DNA from 2 places in the Novosphingobium sp. NPDC080210 genome. Region 1 is predicted to be linked to the other one. Evidence: riboswitches for the same ligand, from Rfam matches in the RefSeq annotation. Region 1 holds a riboswitch; the other holds the start of a gene.

Evidence for each region. Region 1 has a riboswitch for cobalamin ahead of cobW (cobalamin biosynthesis protein CobW). Riboswitches for the same ligand answer to the same signal wherever they lie in the genome.
Region 2: another riboswitch for cobalamin. It lies ahead of ACQKOE_RS05200 (TonB-dependent receptor plug domain-containing protein); the one in region 1 lies ahead of cobW (cobalamin biosynthesis protein CobW).

What each region holds. Positions count from the first base shown of each region.
Region 1 covers NZ_JBNNWL010000006.1:22,596-32,363, reverse strand. Annotated here, with positions in the region: gene ACQKOE_RS14420 (TonB-dependent receptor) at 1-1,429, shown strand, start outside; gene ACQKOE_RS14415 (HoxN/HupN/NixA family nickel/cobalt transporter) at 1,508-2,554, shown strand; cobalamin riboswitch at 2,618-2,846, shown strand; gene cobW (cobalamin biosynthesis protein CobW) at 3,029-4,066, shown strand; gene cobN (cobaltochelatase subunit CobN) at 4,075-7,383, shown strand; gene ACQKOE_RS14400 (cobalamin biosynthesis protein CobG) at 7,380-8,510, shown strand; gene ACQKOE_RS14395 (precorrin-8X methylmutase) at 8,510-9,139, shown strand; gene cobI (precorrin-2 C(20)-methyltransferase) at 9,136-9,768, shown strand, end outside.
Region 2 covers NZ_JBNNWL010000001.1:1,074,095-1,083,862, forward strand. Annotated here, with positions in the region: gene ACQKOE_RS05185 (ABC transporter ATP-binding protein) at 1-654, opposite strand, end outside; gene ACQKOE_RS05190 (FecCD family ABC transporter permease) at 651-1,592, opposite strand; gene ACQKOE_RS05195 (ABC transporter substrate-binding protein) at 1,607-2,548, opposite strand; gene ACQKOE_RS05200 (TonB-dependent receptor plug domain-containing protein) at 2,542-4,413, opposite strand; cobalamin riboswitch at 4,511-4,710, opposite strand; gene ACQKOE_RS05205 (hypothetical protein) at 4,863-5,168, shown strand; gene mdh (malate dehydrogenase) at 5,484-6,446, shown strand; gene sucD (succinate--CoA ligase subunit alpha) at 6,470-7,360, shown strand; gene ACQKOE_RS05220 (2-oxoglutarate dehydrogenase E1 component) at 7,475-9,768, shown strand, end outside.

The sequences.
Region 1 (9,768 bases):
CGGCGACTTGACGCTTGCCGGCCAGATCCGCACCTATGACGGCCCCTGGCAGGAGCCTGAACGGCTGCGCCATTACGCCGGCTTTGCCAAATACCGCGCGCCGGCAGCGGCAGGCGCCATCGAAGCATCGCTCCACGCCTACCGCGCGACCTGGCATCCGACCGAGCAAATTCCCGAGCGCATCGTCGGCACGGCCCTGTGCGCCGATGCGTTCTGTTCTCCCGAACCTTCGGCGCGGGGCGAAACCTTGCGCCTGATCGGCAATATCCTGGTCAAGCAGCCGACATGGCACGCCAATGCCTATGCCCAGTTCTACGACTGGAGCATGTTCTCCAATCCGACCTACGCCAATCCGGATGGCACCAGCGCGCAGATCCGGCAATTCGACCGTCGCTGGGTGACCGGGCTGACCGCGAAGAAGCAATGGGACATGGGGCCCGCCCTGACCGGATCGGTCGGGATGGAGCACCGCTATGACGCCATCGGCAATGTGGGCGTCGATCACACGAGCAACCGGGCCTTTCTCGCCTCGCTGGGGCATTACCGCGTCAAGGAACTGTCCCTTGCGCTTTACGGCGAGGCTATCTGGAAGCCTGTGCCCGGCCTGCGCATGACGGCCGGCCTGCGGGGCGATTATTACGCCTATTTCGTGCGCGCGCGCGATGCCGTCGCGGGCGCGCTAGGCCAGGGCAAGGGGTCAGCCACCCTTCTTTCGCCCAAGGCATCGATTTCCTATGAAATCAGGCCGCACCTGGAAGTCTACGCCAATTTGGGGCGCGGCTTTCATTCGAACGATGTCCGGGGCGCGGTCAATGTCGATACGCCGGTCCCCGTGCTCGTGCGCGGCACCGGCAAGGAACTGGGCGCGCGCATGCAAAGGGCCGGCGCGACCCTGACGGCCACCTATTGGTGGCTGGATGTCGACAGCGAACTGCGCTTCATCGGGGATTCCAACGCGGTCGAGCCATCAGGGGCCAGCAAGCGCCACGGTTATGAAGTGGTCGTCTCGTGGCAACCGCTCCCATGGCTCGTTCTGGATGGGAGCTACACCGCCAGCCATGCGCGCTATGACAATGGCGATCGCATCCCCAATGCCTTTGAAAGCGCGGCTTCTGCGGGCGCATCGCTGGTTAGCGGGCCCTGGTCGACCAGCCTTCGGCTGCGCCATCTCGGGCCATCGCCCCTGGTCGAGGACAACAGCGTCAGGGACCGGGGCAGCACGATCGCCAATGGCAGGGCCGCATGGAAAGGCCAGCGGATCGAGATCTACGCAGAAGTGCTCAACCTCTTCGACAGCCGGGACAAGGACATCGCCTATTTCTACGAATCCTACATCCCGGCCCACGACCTGGCCGGCCCTGTCGAAGGACGGCTGAGCCGCGTGGTGGAACCCCGCACCACGCGAATAGGGGCCAAGGTGACCTTCTAGCCGCAAGCCGCCCGCACCGCGCGACACCGGATTTGTCGCCCCCGCTCTCCTGCCGTCCCTTTCGTTACAGAGAAAATCATGCCTCTTCTCGCACGCATTTCATCCTTGTCGCTGCGCCGTCGGATCGGCCTGCTCTTCACGGCCCTGATCGCGGCGAACATCGCCGTCTGGATCTGGGCGTTCAGCCTGTTCCACGCACAACCCCTGATGCTGGGCACCGCCGTGCTCGCCTGGGGCCTTGGGCTTCGCCACGCGGTCGATGCCGATCATATCGCGGCCATAGACAATGTGACCCGCAAGCTTATGCAGGAGGGCCAGCGCCCCATCGGCGTCGGCTTCTGGTTTGCAATCGGCCATTCCGGGATCATCGCCATCGCCTCCATTGCCATCGCGCTGACGACCAACGCCCTGTCCAAATTCGATGCGTTCAAGGACGTGGGCGGCATGATCGCCACCACGGTTTCCGCCCTGTTCCTGTTCACCATCGCGGGCATGAACCTTGTCGTTCTGCGTTCGGTCTGGAAAACTTTCGTCCATGTGCGCGCGGGCGGGCGTTATGTGGAAGACGACTTGAACCTGCTGTCGGGATCGCGCGGCCCGCTGTCGCGGCTGTTCGGGCCGATGTTCCGGCTGGTCGGCAAGAGCTGGCACATGGCTCCGCTGGGGTTTCTGTTCGGGCTGGGCTTCGATACGGCAACCGAAGTGGCCATTCTGGGCATGTCCGCCAGCCAGGCCGCCAACGGGCTTTCGATCGGCACGATCCTGGTCCTCCCAGCCCTGTTTGCAGCAGGCATGGCCCTTGTCGATACGGCAGACGGCGTCATCATGCTCGGGGCTTACGAATGGGCTTTCGTGAAGCCGATCCGCAAACTCTATTACAACATCACCATCACCCTGATTTCGGCGCTGGTGGCGATCATCATCGGCGGGATCGAGACCCTGGCCCTGATTGGCGACAAGCTGGGCCTGACGGGCTGGCCGTGGAGCGTGGCCGCTGAACTGGGGGACAATTTCAACAATCTCGGCTTCGGCATCATCGCCCTGTTCATCGTGTGCTGGGTCGCTAGCCTCGCGATCTATCGCTGGCAGCGGCTCGATGAAATCGAGGTCACGCCCGCGGGCTGATGGAAAGGGATTGGCTCGGCTGCCATTCCGATCTAAGGCCGCTGCCGAAGATAGGGCCTGCCCGTCTTCAATGATCACGCCGGTGTCCGGAAACGGACTTAATCGGGAATGCGGTGCGGGAGCTTGTCTCCCAAATCCGCGGCTGTCCCTGCAACTGTAAGCGGATAGCGCGATGCGAACGCCCCCGACAAAGGGGCAGCCACTGGATACGCAGGACATGCGAAATCTGGGAAGGCCTTGCATCAAGCTTTGACCCGCGAGCCAGGAGACCTGCCGGCGTACCGGTCGCTCTTGCCCAGGCCCAGGGATTGGTCTTGGCACGGTAACTCTTCCGTCTGAGCGGCGAAGCTGTGTGGCTGGGGCTGCACGGTCGCGTGGTTTCGGGCGTTTGCTGCGCCCGCCCGTCATCACGCGCCGACCGGACCTTTCCGGCAAGCCCCGCCCTGTGTCGCCCCGGCGCGCGGGAAGAAGTGCATGACCGACCTGTCCAAGGTTCCCGTTACCATCGTGACCGGCTTTCTGGGCGCCGGAAAGACGACGCTCATCAGCCATCTGATCCGCAACACGGCAGGGCGCAGGCTGGCCGTGGTGGTCAATGAATTCGGCACTCTGGGCATCGATGGCGACATTCTCCAGTCCTGCGCCATTCCAGATTGCCCGGCGGAAAACATCGTCGAACTGGCCAATGGCTGCATCTGCTGCACCGTGGCGGACGATTTCATTCCCACGGTCGAAAAGCTGCTGACGCTTGATCCGCGCCCCGATCATATCCTGATCGAAACATCGGGCCTTGCCCTGCCCAAGCCGCTGCTCAAGGCTTTTGACTGGCCCGCCATCCGCAGCCGGATCACGGTCGATGGCGTGCTGGCGCTGGCCGATGCGGAAGCGGTGGCCGCCGGGCGATTTGCGCCCGATGTCGCCGCGCTGGATGCCCAGCGCGCCGCCGATCCCGGCATCGATCACGAAACGCCCTTGTCCGAAGTGTTCGAGGACCAGCTGGCCTGTGCCGACATGGTCCTGCTGACCAAGACCGACCTTGCCGGCCCCGAAGGGGTGGCCGCCGCCCGCGCGGTGATTGCCGCCGAGGCCCCCCGTCCCGTCCCGGTGATCGAAATTGCAGAAGGCGCGATCGATCCGCGCGTGATCCTTGGCCTTGGCGCCGCGGCGGAGGACGATATCCATGCGCGTCCGTCCCACCATGATGACGAGGACGAGCATGAGCACGACGATTTCGACAGCACCGTCGTGACGCTGGGCGAAATCGCCGATCCCGCCGAACTGGTGGGCAGAATCGAAACGCTGGCCCGCGATCACCAGATCCTGCGGGTCAAGGGCTATGCCGCTGTTGCCGGAAAGCCGATGCGCTTGCTGGTCCAGGCGGTCGGCGGACGGGTACGACACCAATACGACCGGCCCTGGCGAAGCGACGAGCCGCGCCAGACCACGCTGGTCGCCATCGCCGAGCGCGAGCATGTGGATGACGGGGTCATCCGGGCTGTGCTTGCAGGCTGAACCGGACGATGCACGTCATCTTCCGCGAAACGCACGGGATGGAAGAAACCGCCATCCCGCAGGATCTGGGGCAGGAGCCTGCGGATCTTGTCGTCCTGTCCTTTTCGGACAGCGACCTTGGCGCGTTCGCGGCGGCATGGCATGATGCCACGAAGGCCAATCCGGATTTCCCTTCGCTGCGGCTGGCCAATCTCGCGGCCCTGATGCACCCCTTGTCTGTCGACACCTATGTCGAACGCACGCTGGAAGGCGCCAGGGCCATTCTCATCCGCCTGATCGGCGGCACGCCGTACTGGAGCTACGGGCTGCAGCAGGTGGAGGCGCTGGCCCGCAGGCGCGGCATCGCCCTTGCCGTTCTGCCCGGCGATGGCCGCCCGGACGAAAGGCTGGATGCCGTATCGACGGTGCCGGACCCTGTCCGGCGCAGGCTTGGCCGGCTTTGCGATTCCGGCGGGATGGAAGCGGCCCGTTCGGCGCTGGCCATTCTCGCACAGGCAGCCGGGCTTGCCACCATCCCCGCACAGGATAGCACCCCCTTGCCCATGGCCGGGTGCTGGCACCCGGACAGAGGCGTATGCGATCCGCTGGCAATGGCACGCGACAAGGCAAGGCCTCTGGTGCTGATCGTCTTCTACCGGTCCTATCTTGCCGCGCACGATCTGGCCCCGTTCATCGCGCTGCACGCCGCGCTGGAAGCGCAAGGCTTCGACAGCCTGTCGCTGTTCGTCACCTCGTTGAAGGAACCTCAGGCGCGCGCCAGGGTGGATGGCTGGGTAAGAGACCTCGCGCCCGCCGCGATCATCAACGCCACTGCCTTCTCGGCCCGTGACGAACAGGGCGCGACGCCGCTCGATGGAGCCGGCGTGCCGGTGTTCCAGCTGGCGCTGGCCACCGCATCGCGCGATGCGTGGTGCGCCGCGTCACGGGGATTGTCGCCCGCAGACCTTGCCATGCACGTGGTGCTTCCCGAAATCGATGGCCGCGTCTTTGCCGGCGTCGCCAGCTTCAAGGAAGCTGCCGCGTACGATCCCGCGCTGGGCCTTGCCCGAAACACGCACCGCGCCGACGCCGACCGGATCAGGGCCATTGTCGCACGGGTGGCTGGGTGGATTGCGCTGGGCCACACACCGCCAGAACAACGGCGTGTGGCCCTCATCCTTTCCACCTATCCCGGGAAGGCCCATCAGCTGGCCCATGCGGTAGGGCTGGATGCGCTGGCTTCGGCAGACGCGATCCTTGCCGATCTGGCCCAGGAAGGCCATGCCACCGGCACGGTTCCTGATCTGGCCGCCGCCCTTCAACACGATCATCTGCAATGGCCGGTTGCCGCCTATCGGGAAGCGTTACGAGGCCTGCCTGCTGCCTTGCGCGATGCGCTGGCCGAAAATTGGGGCGAGCCGGAGCAGGATCCCGCAGTGGCGGACGGGGCGTTCCACTTTGCCGCCCTTGCCATCGGCCGTGCGCTTGTGGCGCTTCAGCCCGAACGCGGCGAAGCGGCCATGCGGGATGGCGACTATCACGATCTCTCCCGCTGCCCGCGTCACGCTTACGTTGCGTTTTATCTATGGTTGCAGGCGCAGGGCATCGATGCCCTGATCCATGTGGGCGCACATGGCACGCTGGAATGGCTGCCGGGCAAGGCTGTGGCCTTGTCTGACGCCTGCTGGCCGGAGGCGCTGAGCGCGGGCCTTCCGATCATTTATCCCTTTATCGTCAACGACCCCGGCGAAGCCGCGCAAGCCAAGCGCCGGATTGGCGCTGTGACCATCGGCCATGCCCCGCCGCCCCTCTCGCCATCCGCCGAGGGGGCCGGCCTTGCCCGGATCGAGGCACTGCTAGACGAATTTTCCAACGCGGGCGGTCTTGATCCGGCCCGCCGGGACCGCTTGCAGGCCGAAATCCGCGAGGAAGCGCAAGCGATGGGCCTTGAAGCGGAACTGGGCCTTGATGCAGCCACCACCTTGGTTGAGGCGATCACCCGGATCGACCGGTTCGTGTGCGATGTAAAGGAAAGCCAGTTCGGCGATGGCCTGCACGTCTTCGGCCGGGGCGAGCATGGAGAGGCTGAGCGCCGTGGCCTGCTCGCCGCGCTTGACGGGCGGCGCGTTCCGCCCGGCCCGTCCGGTTCCCCCTATCGCGGACGCACAGATGTCCTGCCGACCGGCCGCAATCTCTTCACGATCGATCCGCGCGCGGTGCCCTCCCGTTCGGCCCATGCGCAAGGCGTGGTGCTGGCCGAAGAGCTGATCCGGCGCCATTTGCAGGACCATGGCGATTACCCGCGCGGCTTGATGGTGGACCTTTGGGGTTCGGCCACGATGCGCACGGCGGGCGAAGAATTTGCCATGGCCTTGCATCTGCTGGGCTCAAAACCGGTATGGGACATGGCGTCCGATCGGGTGACTGGGGTCGAAATCCTGCCCATCGCCCTGCTGGACCGACCGCGTATCGACGTGACCCTGCGCGTCTCCGGCCTGTTCCGCGACGCCTTCCCCACCCTGCCCGTCCTTTTCGGGCAAGCCGTGCGCGCCCTATGCGACAGGGACGAGCCTGCGGAATGGAACCCGTTTGCCGGGCAAGACGCCGGACCGCGCGTTTATGGCCCGCAACCGGGCCGCTATGGCTTGGGGTTGGGCGCGGCCGCCGATGTCTATGACAAAGAGAGCCGGCTCGCAGGCGGCGAGGCATGGCTGGCCGCATCCGATCATGCCTTTGACGGGGCAGGCGAACAGGGAACAGGCGGGCGGGCTGACCCGGACGGCTTGCGCCAGCGGGTGGCGAGCGCCGATGCCTTTGTCCATCTTCAGGATCTGGCTGAAACCGATCTGTTGCTGGCCGCCGATTATGCCGCGCACGAGGCCGGTTTTGCCGCAGCGCAAGCCGTCACCGGGGGCAAGGCCGCGCTGTATCACCTCGACAGCCGCAATCCCCAAAATCCTGTGGCCCGCCCGCTGACCGAAGAGATCGCCCGCGTGGTCCGCGCCCGCGCCGCGCATCCGGGCTGGATTGCCGGCATGATGCGCCATGGATTTCGCGGGGGGGCAGAACTGGCGGCAACCCTCGATCATCTTGGCGCCTTCGCGCATCTTTCAGGCAGCGTTCCGCCGCAATTGTTCGATCTCTATCACGACGCAACACTGGGCCAGAGCGACGTCCGCGCCTTTCTGGAACGCGAAAATCCCGCCGCGCTCGCCGCGATGGAAGCGCGCTTTGCCGCGCTCTTAGCCGCCGGCCTTTGGCAAACGCGACGCAATTCGATCCTCGCCAGCCTGCCTCTTGCGCCCGAAGCCGCGCACAGCCCGGAGAACGGCTTATGAGCGCGTTCCTCGTCAAGGGCTGGTGCCCCGATGCATGGCGTCCGATGGCCACGGGCGACGGGCTGCTGGTCCGCATCAAGCCCCGCCTTGCGCATCTCGGTCGCCAGCAGGTTCTGGCGCTGTGCGATCTTGCCGAAACGTATGGCAATGGGATCATCGACGTATCGCGCCGCGCCAATTTCCAGATCCGCGGCGTGACCGAACAGGGCTGGTCCAGCCTTGTCAGCGAACTGGTTGAGCACGGGCTGGTGGACAGCAACGCGACGCTTGAAAAAAGGCGCAATGTGCTGATGGCGCCGGATTGGGCCGAAGGCGATGACACGCACCGCATCGCGATAGACCTTTTCGCCCGCCTTGATCGCCTGCCCGAACTGCCGGGCAAGATCGGTTTCGTGATCGATGCCGGCAAGGCTCCATGCCTGCTGGGAGAGGCTGGCGATTTCCGGATCGAGCGGTGCGCGGACAACGGATTGATCCTGCGCGCAGCGGGCCATGCCAGCGGCATCGGCGTGGCACTTGGCGAGGAGGCGGACAGGCTTGTCGCCCTTGCCCATTGGTTCATGGAAAGCGGCGGCGCGGCAGCCGGCCGCATGGCCCGCCATGGCGCGGATTTGCCCGATTGGGCCTGCGGATCGACGCCCCCGGCGGCGGCCTCTGCCCCCATTGCGCCCGGCCCGGTGCCGCGTGGCATGGCTTATGGCGTTGCGTTCGGGCAGATCGAGGCACGGCTGCTTTCGGCTGCGGTGTGCGCCTGCGGAGCCGAAAGCCTGAGAATCACGCCGTGGCGCGTGCTGGTGATGGATGGCGCGCCGCCCTCTGCCCTGCCCGGCCTCATTTGCGATCCTGTCGATCCGCTGCTGCGCGCCGAAGCCTGCCCCGGCGCGCCGTTCTGCCCGCAAGCAAGCGTTGCCACCCGCGATCTGGCGCAGCGTCTCGCCCCTGCCATAACCGGGCGCCTGCATGTTTCGGGCTGCGCCAAGGGATGCGCCGCTTCGCAAGCCGCCGATGTCACCCTGACGGGCCGCGCCGGTCGGTTCGATCTTTCACGCCATGCTCACCCCGGCGCCCCTGCCGATCTGGCCGGTCTCGAACCCGGCGCCGTTCTTGCTCATTTTGGAGTCGCCTGATGCCCCACCTCTATGAAACCGATGGTGCGGCGATTTACCGCCAATCCTTCGCCATGATCCGCGCCGAAGCGGATCTTGCGCGGTTTTCCGCCGAAGAGGAGCCCGTCGCGGTTCGCATGATCCATGCCGCCGGCATGGTCGATCTGGCCCCGCATATCCGTTTCTCGCCTGCCTTTGCCGCAACGGCGCGGGCCGCGCTGGCCGCAGGTGCGCCCATCCTGTGCGATGCGCGCATGGTATCCGAAGGGATCACCCGCGCGCGCCTGCCGGCGGACAACGCGGTGCTGTGCACCTTGCACGATCCCAAGGTCCCCGAAATGGCGAAGGCCATGAGCAACACCCGCTCTGCCGCCGCCTTGGAATTGTGGCGGCCCCATCTTGCAGGCTCGGTGGTGGCCATCGGCAATGCGCCGACGGCGCTGTTCCACCTGCTCAACATGTTGGAAGACCCCGATTGCCCCCGCCCGGCCGCCATCATCGGATGCCCGGTGGGATTTGTAGGAGCCGTTGAATCCAAGCAGGCCCTTTGGGCGGCGCAGGCGGCGCCTTGCTGCATCGTTTCGGGCCGCCTTGGCGGCAGCGCCATTACCGTGGCGGCCGTCAACGCGCTGGCGAGCCGCCCGGAATGAGCGGGCCTGTGATAACCGGGACGATCCACGGCGTCGGGCTTGGCCCCGGCGCGCCCGACCTGCTCAGCGTGCGCGCTGACCGGCTGGTGCGCACCACGCGCCATATCGCCTATTTCCGTAAGGCCGGTCGCCCCGGCCAAGCCCGCCGCATCGCGGAAGGTATGTTGCGGGCCGATGCGATCGAGTTTCCCATGGAATACCCGGTAACGACCGAGATTCCGGTCTCCGATCCACGCTACAACGCCTGCCTTTCCGCCTTCTATGCGCAATGCACCGAAAAACTGGCCGCCCTTGCCCGCAGCGGCGAGGATGTTATTGTCCTGTGCGAGGGCGATCCCTTCTTTTACGGCTCCTTCATGCATCTTCACTCACGCCTTTCAGGCGTCGTACCGGTGCATGTCGTACCCGGCATCACCGGCATGGCGGGCGCATGGAACGCAACCGGCATGCCCATCACTTGGGGCGATGACGTGCTGACCGTTGCCATGGCCACCCTGCCCGAAGAGGAACTGGTGCGCCGCATCCGCGATACCGATGCGCTGGTGGTGATGAAGATCGGGCGCAACTTGCCCAAGCTGCGCCGCGCCGTGGCCGCCGCCGGGCGCGAAGAGGCCGCATGGCTGGTCGAA
Region 2 (9,768 bases), on a different contig from region 1:
CAGCGCTTCGTGCGGCGGACCGTCTGCGGCCACCATGCCACTATCCAGCACGATCACGCGGTCCGCATGGTTCATCGCTTGCGCGAGATCGTGGAGGACAAGGCAAACCCCTACGCCCTGCGCGGCAAGGGCTCTGAACTGGCCAAGCAGGCCAAGCTGGTGGGCGAGATCGAGGTTGGCGAGCGGTTCGTCGGCCAGAATCCAGCGCGGCTCTCCTGCCAGCACCCGGGCCAACAAAACGCGCGCCTGCTCGCCCCCGGAAAGGCTGGAAAGTGGGCGCTGGCGCAGTCCCTCCAGATCGAGCACGGCCAACGCGGCGTCCACCGCAGCGCGGTCCGCCGCAGCTCCTGCATTCCACGGCAGGCGGCCCAGCGAAACCAGCGTGTAGACGGAAAGGTCCCAAGCCACCTCGCCCTGTTGCGGCAGATAGCCAAGCACCCGCGCCCGTTCGCGCGGGGCAAGCGATGACAGCGCGGCCCCCTCCAGGTTGACCGCGCCCGCTTGCGGGGTCAGCAGTCCGGCCAAGCAGGCCAGCAAGCTGGATTTCCCAGCGCCATTCGGGCCGCAGATCGCGGTGACTTGCCCGGCTTGCAGGGCCACGGAAACACCGTTCAACCGGCGATCCAGCATGAGGTCTTGCGCGGCGAGCATCATGCCAGTCCCTTCCGCATTCGCAGCAACAGCGCGAGGAAGAACGGCGCGCCCAGCAGCGACAAGGCAATGCCCAGCCGCAATTCGCTGGCCAGCGGCAGCACCCGGCACAGGCTGTCGGCCAGCAGCAGCAGCAGCGCCCCGGCCAGGGCGGAAGGCAGGATCAGGCTGGAGGGGCGGCGGTCAGTATAGCGGCGTAGCAAGTGCGGGACGATCAGGCCGACAAAGCCGATGATTCCGGCGGCGGCGACCCCGGCGCCGACCGTCAGGCCAACGCCCGCGATCATCAGCCATTGCAAGCGCCCCGGATCGACGCCCAGCGACCGCGCTGCCGCCTCGCCCAGCGATAGGGCATCCAGCGACTTGCCCGCCAGCATCAGAAAGCCGATCCCGGCCAGGGTCAGCGGGACAGCGAACATCACTTCGCGCCACGACCGGTCGGCCAGCGCGCCCATCAGCCAGGTGACGATCTCGCTCATCGCAAAGGGCGTGGGGGCCAGGCTGATCGCCAGGCTCATCAGCGCTCCCGCCAGGCTGGCGATCATCATACCGGCCAGGGTGAACAGCATGACCGACCCGGTTCGCCCCGCGATCAAGCCCAGTAGTGCCATGGCCGCTCCGGCTCCGACCAGGGCAAAGGCGGGCAAGGCCCAGGCGGTCGCCGCCCAGCCGGTCCAGAAGGTCAGGACCGCGCCCAGCGCCGCGCCGGGGGCAATCCCGAACAGGCCCGGGTCGGCCAGCGGATTGCGCAGATAGCCCTGCATCGCCGCACCCGCCGCACCTAGCCCCGCCCCCAGCGTCACGGCCAGGATCGCGCGCGGCAGGCGCAGGTCCGCGAATATTACCAATGCATTGGCGGGAAGATCGGAGAACGGGTCGAGCCAGACTCTTCCGGCCAGAAGCGACAGCGGCACGGCTACCAGCAAGGCGCCGAGCAGCATGGCGTTGAGGCGGCTCACTTCGGACGCTCCGTGCGGGCGGCCGCCTTCGACAGGCTCAGGCTGAGCGGGGTTTGTGGCAGCAATGCCTTTTCTCCACCCGCTCCGGCTGAGCTTGTCGAAGCCGCGAACGAGCGCCGCACCTCCCCTAGCCGCTCCGCCGCACGGATAATGGTGGGGCCGCCGCACCACAGCAGCGCCGGATCAAGCGTTTCGCGCCGCGTCTGCTTCAGGCCTGCCAGGGCGGGATGGGCGAGCATCCGATCCTCGTTCCCTGCCGCATGACTGGCGGCAAAGATCAGGCGCGGGGGATCGGCCAGGACTTGCTCCAGCGGCAGGACGTCCGCCTGGCCCAGGCCGCGCGCGGCAGCCGCATTGGCAAAGCCGGTGCGGCGCAGCAGGTCGGCAATCAAGGTCCCGTCACCCGGAACGATCCCGCCCGATTGCCAGACCAGCGCCGGAATCGCTGCGCCGCCGGTGGAGCGGTTCGCGGCAAGCGCTGCCTCGATCCGCCGGACCAGCCGCTCGCCGCGCTCGGGATGGCCGGCCAGGGCGGCGAGTTGACGGACCTGCGCCTCGCTCTCGGCCACGGTTGCCGCCATGCCGAATGGCTCGAACCGCAAGCCCAGCCGCGCCATGGCCTGGACCGAGGCGAGCGGCGTGAACGTACTGCCCACCACCAGGTCGGGCCGCAGTGCCAGCACTTCCTCGACTGAGCCGGAAACGGCCTTGAACCGCCGCGCCGTGGCCAGGTCCATCGAACTGGCTTCGGCATCATGGCTATAGCTGGAAATGGCCAGGATCTGCTGCGGATCGGCCACTTCGGCCAGGATCGCGTCGGTGCAAGGGTTCAGGCTGACCACGGTGGGCCGCTGGGTCGGCGGCCCCGCTTCGCGCGCCGGAGCGACAGTGCAGGCTGCCACGGCCAGCAGCAGGAGCGGGGCCAGCCGTCTTACCACTTCACGCGAACCCCGGCATAGGCCGCGCGGCCATAGGTGCCATAGCCGGCCACGGTTTCGTACTGCGCATCGGTCAGGTTCTCGACCCGCCCGTATAGCTCCAGCTTGTCGCCGATGGGCAAGGATGCCCGCAGGGTGACAAGGGCATAGCCGTCCAGCGGAACCAGGTTGGCCTGATCGTCAAAGCTGTCCCCGATCAGCAGCGCGGTCGCGCCAAGGTTCAGGCCCAGCGGCGTGGCCCAGTCGACCGAAAAGCTGCCGCTGTGCTGCGGGCGCAATTGCAGCCGCTTGCCAGTGAAGCTGCCAGAGCGGTTGAACGCATCGGTCAGGGTGTAATTGGCCTCTACCCGCAGCCGGTCGGTCGGCTCGATCCGCATTGCGAATTCCAGCCCTTCGGCATCGACTCGCCCGATATTTTCGGAACGGCCTGCGCTGAAGGAGTAGACGATCAGGTCCGTGGAGCGGCGGTTGAACCAGGTCAGCCCCAGCCGCACCCGGTTGTCCAGCAGGGACTGTTCAATCCCCAGGTCGACATTGCGGGCCGTTTCGGGCTTCAGTTCGGTATTGCCATAGGGCGGCTGGCCCTCGGTCAGGGTCGGGGCCCGGAAGCCCTCGGCATAGGTCGCACGCAGGACGGTCGCCCCGCCGTTCAGCGACCAGGCCAGGTTGCCGCCAAACGTGGTATGCCCGCCATAGGTGCTGTAATCGTCATGCCGCACCCCGCCGGACAGGGTCACGCCCTGAACCGGGCGCAGGCTGAGCTGGACATAGCCGCCGGTCACGTCCGTATCCTGCAATTGCGCCGGATCGCCCTCATAGGAGGTGCTCGAAGCCGTGCTTTCGTGCTCCAGCCCGAAACCCAGCGTGGCCAAGGCGGCCAGGTCATAGGAACTGCGGTATTCGAACCGGTCGATCGTACCGCTTACGACGTAATTGTTATAGCTATAGACCACCGGATCGGTGCCCCGGCGGCGAATGTCGGTGCGGGTGTAGGCTAGGCGGTTCTGCCACTTGCCCTGGGCCAGGGCGAAGTTCAGCCCCGCATAGCCCGCGAACTGGCGGTTGTTGGCGACAGCCAGCGATTCCGCCCCGCCGCTGTAGGCGGAATCGAAATCGACCCGGCTGTCATTGTAATAGCCGCGCAGGTCAATCGAGACGTCCGGCACCAGCTCGGCCTTGATCCGGCCATTGAGCGCCCAGGTGCGGCTGCCGTCCTTTTCGGTGCCTCCGGCCAGGGCGGAAATCCCGTCGGTCCGGTAGAAGGTCCCGCCCAGGCTGGCCTGCACGGGTCCGCTGCCGCCCGACAGGTTGGCGCGGCCCAGGACCGTATCGGCAAAGCCATATTCCAGCGCGCCGCGCGCTTCCAGGTCGCTGGTCGGAAGGGCGGTTTCGATATTGACCACGCCGCCCATGGCCTGGCTGCCCCAGACCACCGAGTTCGGCCCGCGCAGCACTTCGATCCGCTGCGCATTGCCCGCCAGCAGGCTGCCAAAGTCGACCGCCGCATTGGGGCTGGAAGGATCGTTGATCCGCACCCCGTCGATCAGGACCAGGGTCTGCGAACTGTTGCCGCCGCGCAGGAACAGGCTGGTCTGCCCGCCGACCGGACCGCGCTGGGCAATGCTGGCCCCGGGCAGGGTCCGCAGAGCGTCGGTCAGGTTGACCGCCTGCTGCCGCTCAAGGTCTGCCGCCGTCACGATGGTGATCGCCTGGCCGGTCGTGTCGCGCGGCTGGGCAAAGCCGGTGGCAACCACCACGATTTCTGCCGTGTCGCCCGCCTCAGGCTGGGCCTCTGCCTCTTGCGCACAGGCGGGGGCAGCCAGCGATGCAGCACTGGCCAGACACAGATATTTCAAGCTTTTCATTACAATAACTCCACCAATGAACGAACGCCGTTCATGGCGGAGCACCCGCGCCAGATGGCCCAGGTCAACGCTGCATCCCGGTACACCCCGCCCGGCTGCGGAACGACCATCATGGGCAGGTCTCCTGGCTCCCGGATCGATGCTTTGCGTCCGCCTTCCCGGTGCCTTGTTGCCAAGGACGCCAGTGGCATGTGGGACGCATCGCTCCCCAGTCACAGTTGCGGGGGCAGCGGGGGATTTGAACCCCCTTCCCTCTTAGGCCCGGTTTCCCGGGCAACCCGTGATGTGAGGCGACCCTTAAGCCGATAGATGTCGCTGCGCAACGACCTGGATCAAATTACCGGGCCGCCGGGTATGGTAAACGCCTGGCAACCATGGACCCATACGAAGGCTTAGGCGGCGGTTGCTAAAAGGCCTGCCCAAGTCCCCCCGCTTAGAGAATTGCCGCGATGTCCTTCCGCTTTGCCGCCGCCCGCTCCGCCACCACGCCCTTGGTCCGGGGGCGCAGTCTCCTTGCCCGCATGACGGTGGCGAACGACACGGCGGAAGGCGAATTCCACGCCGCCACGCTGCGCGCCGCGCTGGAGCATTTCGCCCGCATGGGCCTCAGCGCCGCAACCGACGCGCGCCACCGCGCCCGCGCCGCGCATTACCGGGGCGACCGTCAGGCCGCGCTCCATTGGCAAGAAATCTGCCGCGCGCTCGATCACCGCATGGGCGCGGCCCTGGCGCTGAACCTGGCGCGGCGCGGCTAGGCGGGTAAGCGCAGTCCAGAGTACGGACCTCGTGCTTGAAGCCAGCAGGACGGAACCCCGCGAGGGCCTGCACCTCAACCCAACAGACAGATAAGGCGGGAAACCTACGCTACGGCAACTGCGCCTTAAGAGCTTCTTGCAATTGCGAACTATTATCACAAAATAGTTGGTCGTACGACCTTTTATCGCCTTGCAATCGCCAGATGGGGGGCCTAGGGCGAGTCCCATTAGCCGGACGCCTGCACCCTGCGGGATGGGATAGGTCGTTCGTGTGCCAGCCGCGATCCCGCAATCAGGGAAGGACGAATTCGCACTATGGCTCGCAAGAAGATTGCGCTCATCGGCGCCGGCATGATCGGCGGCACCCTTGCACACCTCGCTGCCAAGAAGGAACTGGGCGACATCGTCCTGTTCGACATTGCCGAAGGCATGCCCCAGGGCAAGGCGCTGGACCTGGCGCAGTGCGGCCCGATCGAAGGCTTTGACGCCAATATCAAGGGCACCAACGATTACGCCGACATCGCCGGCGCCGACGTGGTGATCGTCACCGCCGGCGTGCCGCGCAAGCCGGGCATGAGCCGCGACGACCTGCTGGGCATCAACCTGGGCGTGATGAAGTCGGTCGGCGAAGGCCTGAAGAAGTATGCGCCCGACGCTTTCGTGATCTGCATCACCAACCCGCTCGACGCGATGGTCTGGGCGCTGCGCGAATTCTCCGGCCTGCCCCACAACAAGGTGGTCGGCATGGCCGGCGTGCTGGACTCGGCCCGCTTCGCCACTTTCCTCGCCTGGGAATTCGGCGTTTCGGTGAAGGACGTGAACGCCTTCGTGCTGGGCGGCCACGGCGACACCATGGTTCCGGTCCTCGAATACTCGACCGTCAGCGGCATTCCCGTCACGGACCTGGTCAAGATGGGCAAGTCGAGCAAGGAACGCCTGGACGAAATCGTGGCCCGCACCCGTTCGGGCGGCGGCGAGATCGTCGGCCTGCTCAAGACCGGTTCGGCCTATTACGCCCCGGCTACCAGCGCCATCGCCATGGCCGAAGCCTATCTGGGCGACCAGAAGCGCATCCTGCCCTGCGCGGTCCATGTTGACGGCAAGTACGGCCTCGACGGCCTCTATGTCGGCGTGCCGGTGGTGATCGGCGCGAACGGCGCGGAAGAAGTCATCGAAATCAACCTCGACGCCGAAGCCAAGCAGAACTTCCAGGTCTCGGTTGACGCGGTCAAGGAACTGCTGGTCGCCTGCAAGGGCATCGAGCCGAGCCTGGCCTGAACCCATTCCCCGGGAGATTTGATATGTCGATCCTGATCAACAAGAACACCAAGGTCATCACGCAAGGGATGACCGGTGCCACCGGCACCTTCCACACCCAGCAGGCGCTGGACTATGGCACCCAGATGGTGGCCGGCGTCACCCCGGGCAAGGGCGGCACCGACCACATCGGCCTGCCCCAGTTCGACACCGTTGCCGAAGCCAAGGCCGCCACTGGCGCGACTGCTTCGTGCATCTACGTTCCGCCTCCGGGTGCGGCTGACGCCATCCTGGAAGCCATCGACGCCCAGATCGAACTGATCGTCTGCATCACCGAAGGCATTCCGGTGCTCGACATGGTTCGCGTCAAGCGCGCCCTGCAAGGCAGCAAGAGCCGCCTGATCGGCCCGAACTGCCCCGGCGTCCTAACCCCGAACGAGTGCAAGATCGGCATCATGCCGGGTTCGATCTTCAAGAAGGGCAGCGTCGGCGTCGTGTCGCGTTCGGGCACCCTGACCTATGAAGCCGTGTTCCAGACCACCAACATCGGCCTGGGTCAGACCACGGCTGTCGGCATCGGCGGCGACCCGGTCAACGGCACCAATTTCATCGACGTGCTGGAACTGTTCCTGGCCGACGATGAAACCAAGTCGATCATCATGATCGGTGAAATCGGCGGCAGCGCCGAAGAAGAAGCCGCCCAGTTCCTCAAGGACGAAGCCAAGCGCGGTCGCAAGAAGCCGATGGTTGGCTTCATCGCCGGCCGCACGGCGCCTCCGGGCCGCCGCATGGGCCACGCCGGGGCAATCGTCTCGGGCGGCCAGGGCGGTGCGGAAGACAAGATCGCGGCAATGGAAGAAGCCGGGATCCGCGTCAGTCCCTCGCCCAGCCTGCTGGGTGAAACCTTGGCCGAAGTGCTCAAGGAACGCGTCTGAGTACAATCCCCTGCCCCCGGCTTCGGCTGGGGGCAACCCTGATGCGGGCAATCGCGCTTTCCTCCCCGGGAGCGCTCAGCCCCCGAAGAATGTGTAGCGAAAGGGCTGCCTGAAATGGGCAACGAGAGCCACGATTTCCTCCCCGACGATCCGCAACCCGGCCCCAGCTGGGCACGGCCCGACTGGCGCACGGCCAGCGACGACCTGACCCAGGCGCTTGACCCGACCCAGATGCAGGTCGCGATCAAGAAGGCCGCGGCCAAGGCCGGCGCGCCGATGGATGCCCGCGCGGTGGAGGAAGCGGCAGCGGATTCGATCCGCGCCATGATGCTGGTGCGCACTTACCGCGTGCGCGGCCACCTGGGCGCCAATCTCGACCCGCTGGGCATCTCGCACCAGAACCTGCCGGCCGACCTGGACCCGGCTTATCACGGCTTTTCGGGCGCGGCGCTGGACCGCAAGGTCTATCTGGGCGGCACCCTGGGCCTGGAATGGGCCACGATCCGCGAACTGGTCGACGTGCTGAAACGCAATTACTGCGGCAAGGTCGGCTACGAATACATGCACATCAACGATGTGGAAGAACGCCGCTTCATCCAGGAACGGATCGAAGGCGGCGACAAGTCGATCGACTTTACCCCCAATGGCAAGAAGGCGATCCTTCAGGCCGTGATCCGGGGCGAGCAGTACGAAAAGTTCCTCGGCAAGAAGTACGTCGGCACCAAGCGCTTTGGCCTGGACGGCGGCGAATCGATGATTCCAGCACTGGAAGCCGTGATCAAGTACGGCGGCCAGCGCGGCGTGCGCGAAATCGTTTACGGCATGGCCCACCGCGGCCGCTTGAACGTGCTCGCCAACGTGATGGCCAAGCCCTACCGCGTGATCTTCCACGAATTTTCGGGCGGCACGGCCAATCCGGAAGACGTGGGCGGTTCGGGCGACGTGAAGTACCACCTGGGCACCAGCACCGACCGTGAATTCGACGGGATCAAGGTGCACATGAGCCTGGTGCCGAACCCGTCGCACCTGGAAACGGTCGATCCGATCGTGCTGGGCAAGACCCGCGCCAACCAGGCGTTCCGTGACGATCTGGGCGAAGGCAAGCACAAGCAGGTCCTGCCGGTCCTGATCCACGGCGACGCGGCCTTTGCCGGCCAGGGCATCGTGTGGGAATGCTTCGGCTTTTCCGGGGTGCGCGGCTACAACACCGGCGGCTGCATCCACTTCATCATCAACAACCAGATCGGCTTTACCACCAGCCCGCAGTTCAGCCGCGGATCACCCTATCCGTCCGACGTGGCCAAGGGCGTCCAGGCGCCGATCCTGCACGTCAACGGCGACGATCCGGAAGCGGTGACCTTCGCGTGCAAGCTGGCGATCGACTATCGCCAGACCTTTGGCCGCGACATCGTGGTAGACATGTGGTGCTATCGCCGCTTCGGCCACAACGAAGGCGACGAGCCGGGCTTTACCCAGCCGCTGATGTACCAGAAAATCCGCCAGCATCCGGGCGTGTCGAAGCTCTATGCCGACCGCCTGGCCAAGGAAGGTGTGATCGACACCAGCTATGCCGGTGAAGTGGAAACGCACTTCGTCGCCACGCTGGAACAGGAATTCGAAGCGGCGAAAAGCTACAAGGCCAACCAGGCGGACTGGTTCGCCGGACGCTGGACCGGCCTGCACGCTCCGGCCGATCCGGAAACCGCGCGCCGCAATATCCCCACCGGGATCGAGCAAAAGCTGTTCGACAGCCTGGGCCGCACCCTGACCACGGTTCCGGATTCGATCCAGATCCACAAGACCCTGGCCCGCGTGCTGGATGCCAAGCGCGAGATGTTCGCCAGCGGGGCCGGGTTCGACTGGGCGACCGGCGAGGCCCTCGCCTATGGTTCACTCCTGTCCGAAGGCTTCAACGTGCGCCTGTCGGGTCAGGATTCGGGCCGCGGCACCTTCAGCCAGCGCCACGCCGTGTGGGTCGACCAGACCGACGAGCACAAGTACATTCCGCTCACGACCGTGCCCCACGGCAAGTTCGAAGTGCACGACAGCCCGCTCAGCGAATATGGCGTGCTTGGCTTCGAATACGGCTATGCCAGCGCCGATCCCAAGACGCTGGTGCTGTGGGAAGCGCAGTTCGGCGACTTCGCCAATGGCGCGCAGATCGTGATCGACCAATACATTGCCGCATCCGAAGCCAAGTGGCTGCGCGCCAATGGCCTGGTGATGCTGCTGCCGCACGGGTACGAAGGCCAGGGTCCGGAACACTCCTCCGCCCGGCTGGAGCGCTATCTCCAGCTTTGCGCGCAGGACAACATGCAGGTGTGCAACATCACCAGCCCGGCCAACTACTTCCACGTGTTGCGCCGACAAATGCACCGTCCGTTCCGCAAGCCGCTGATCATCATGAC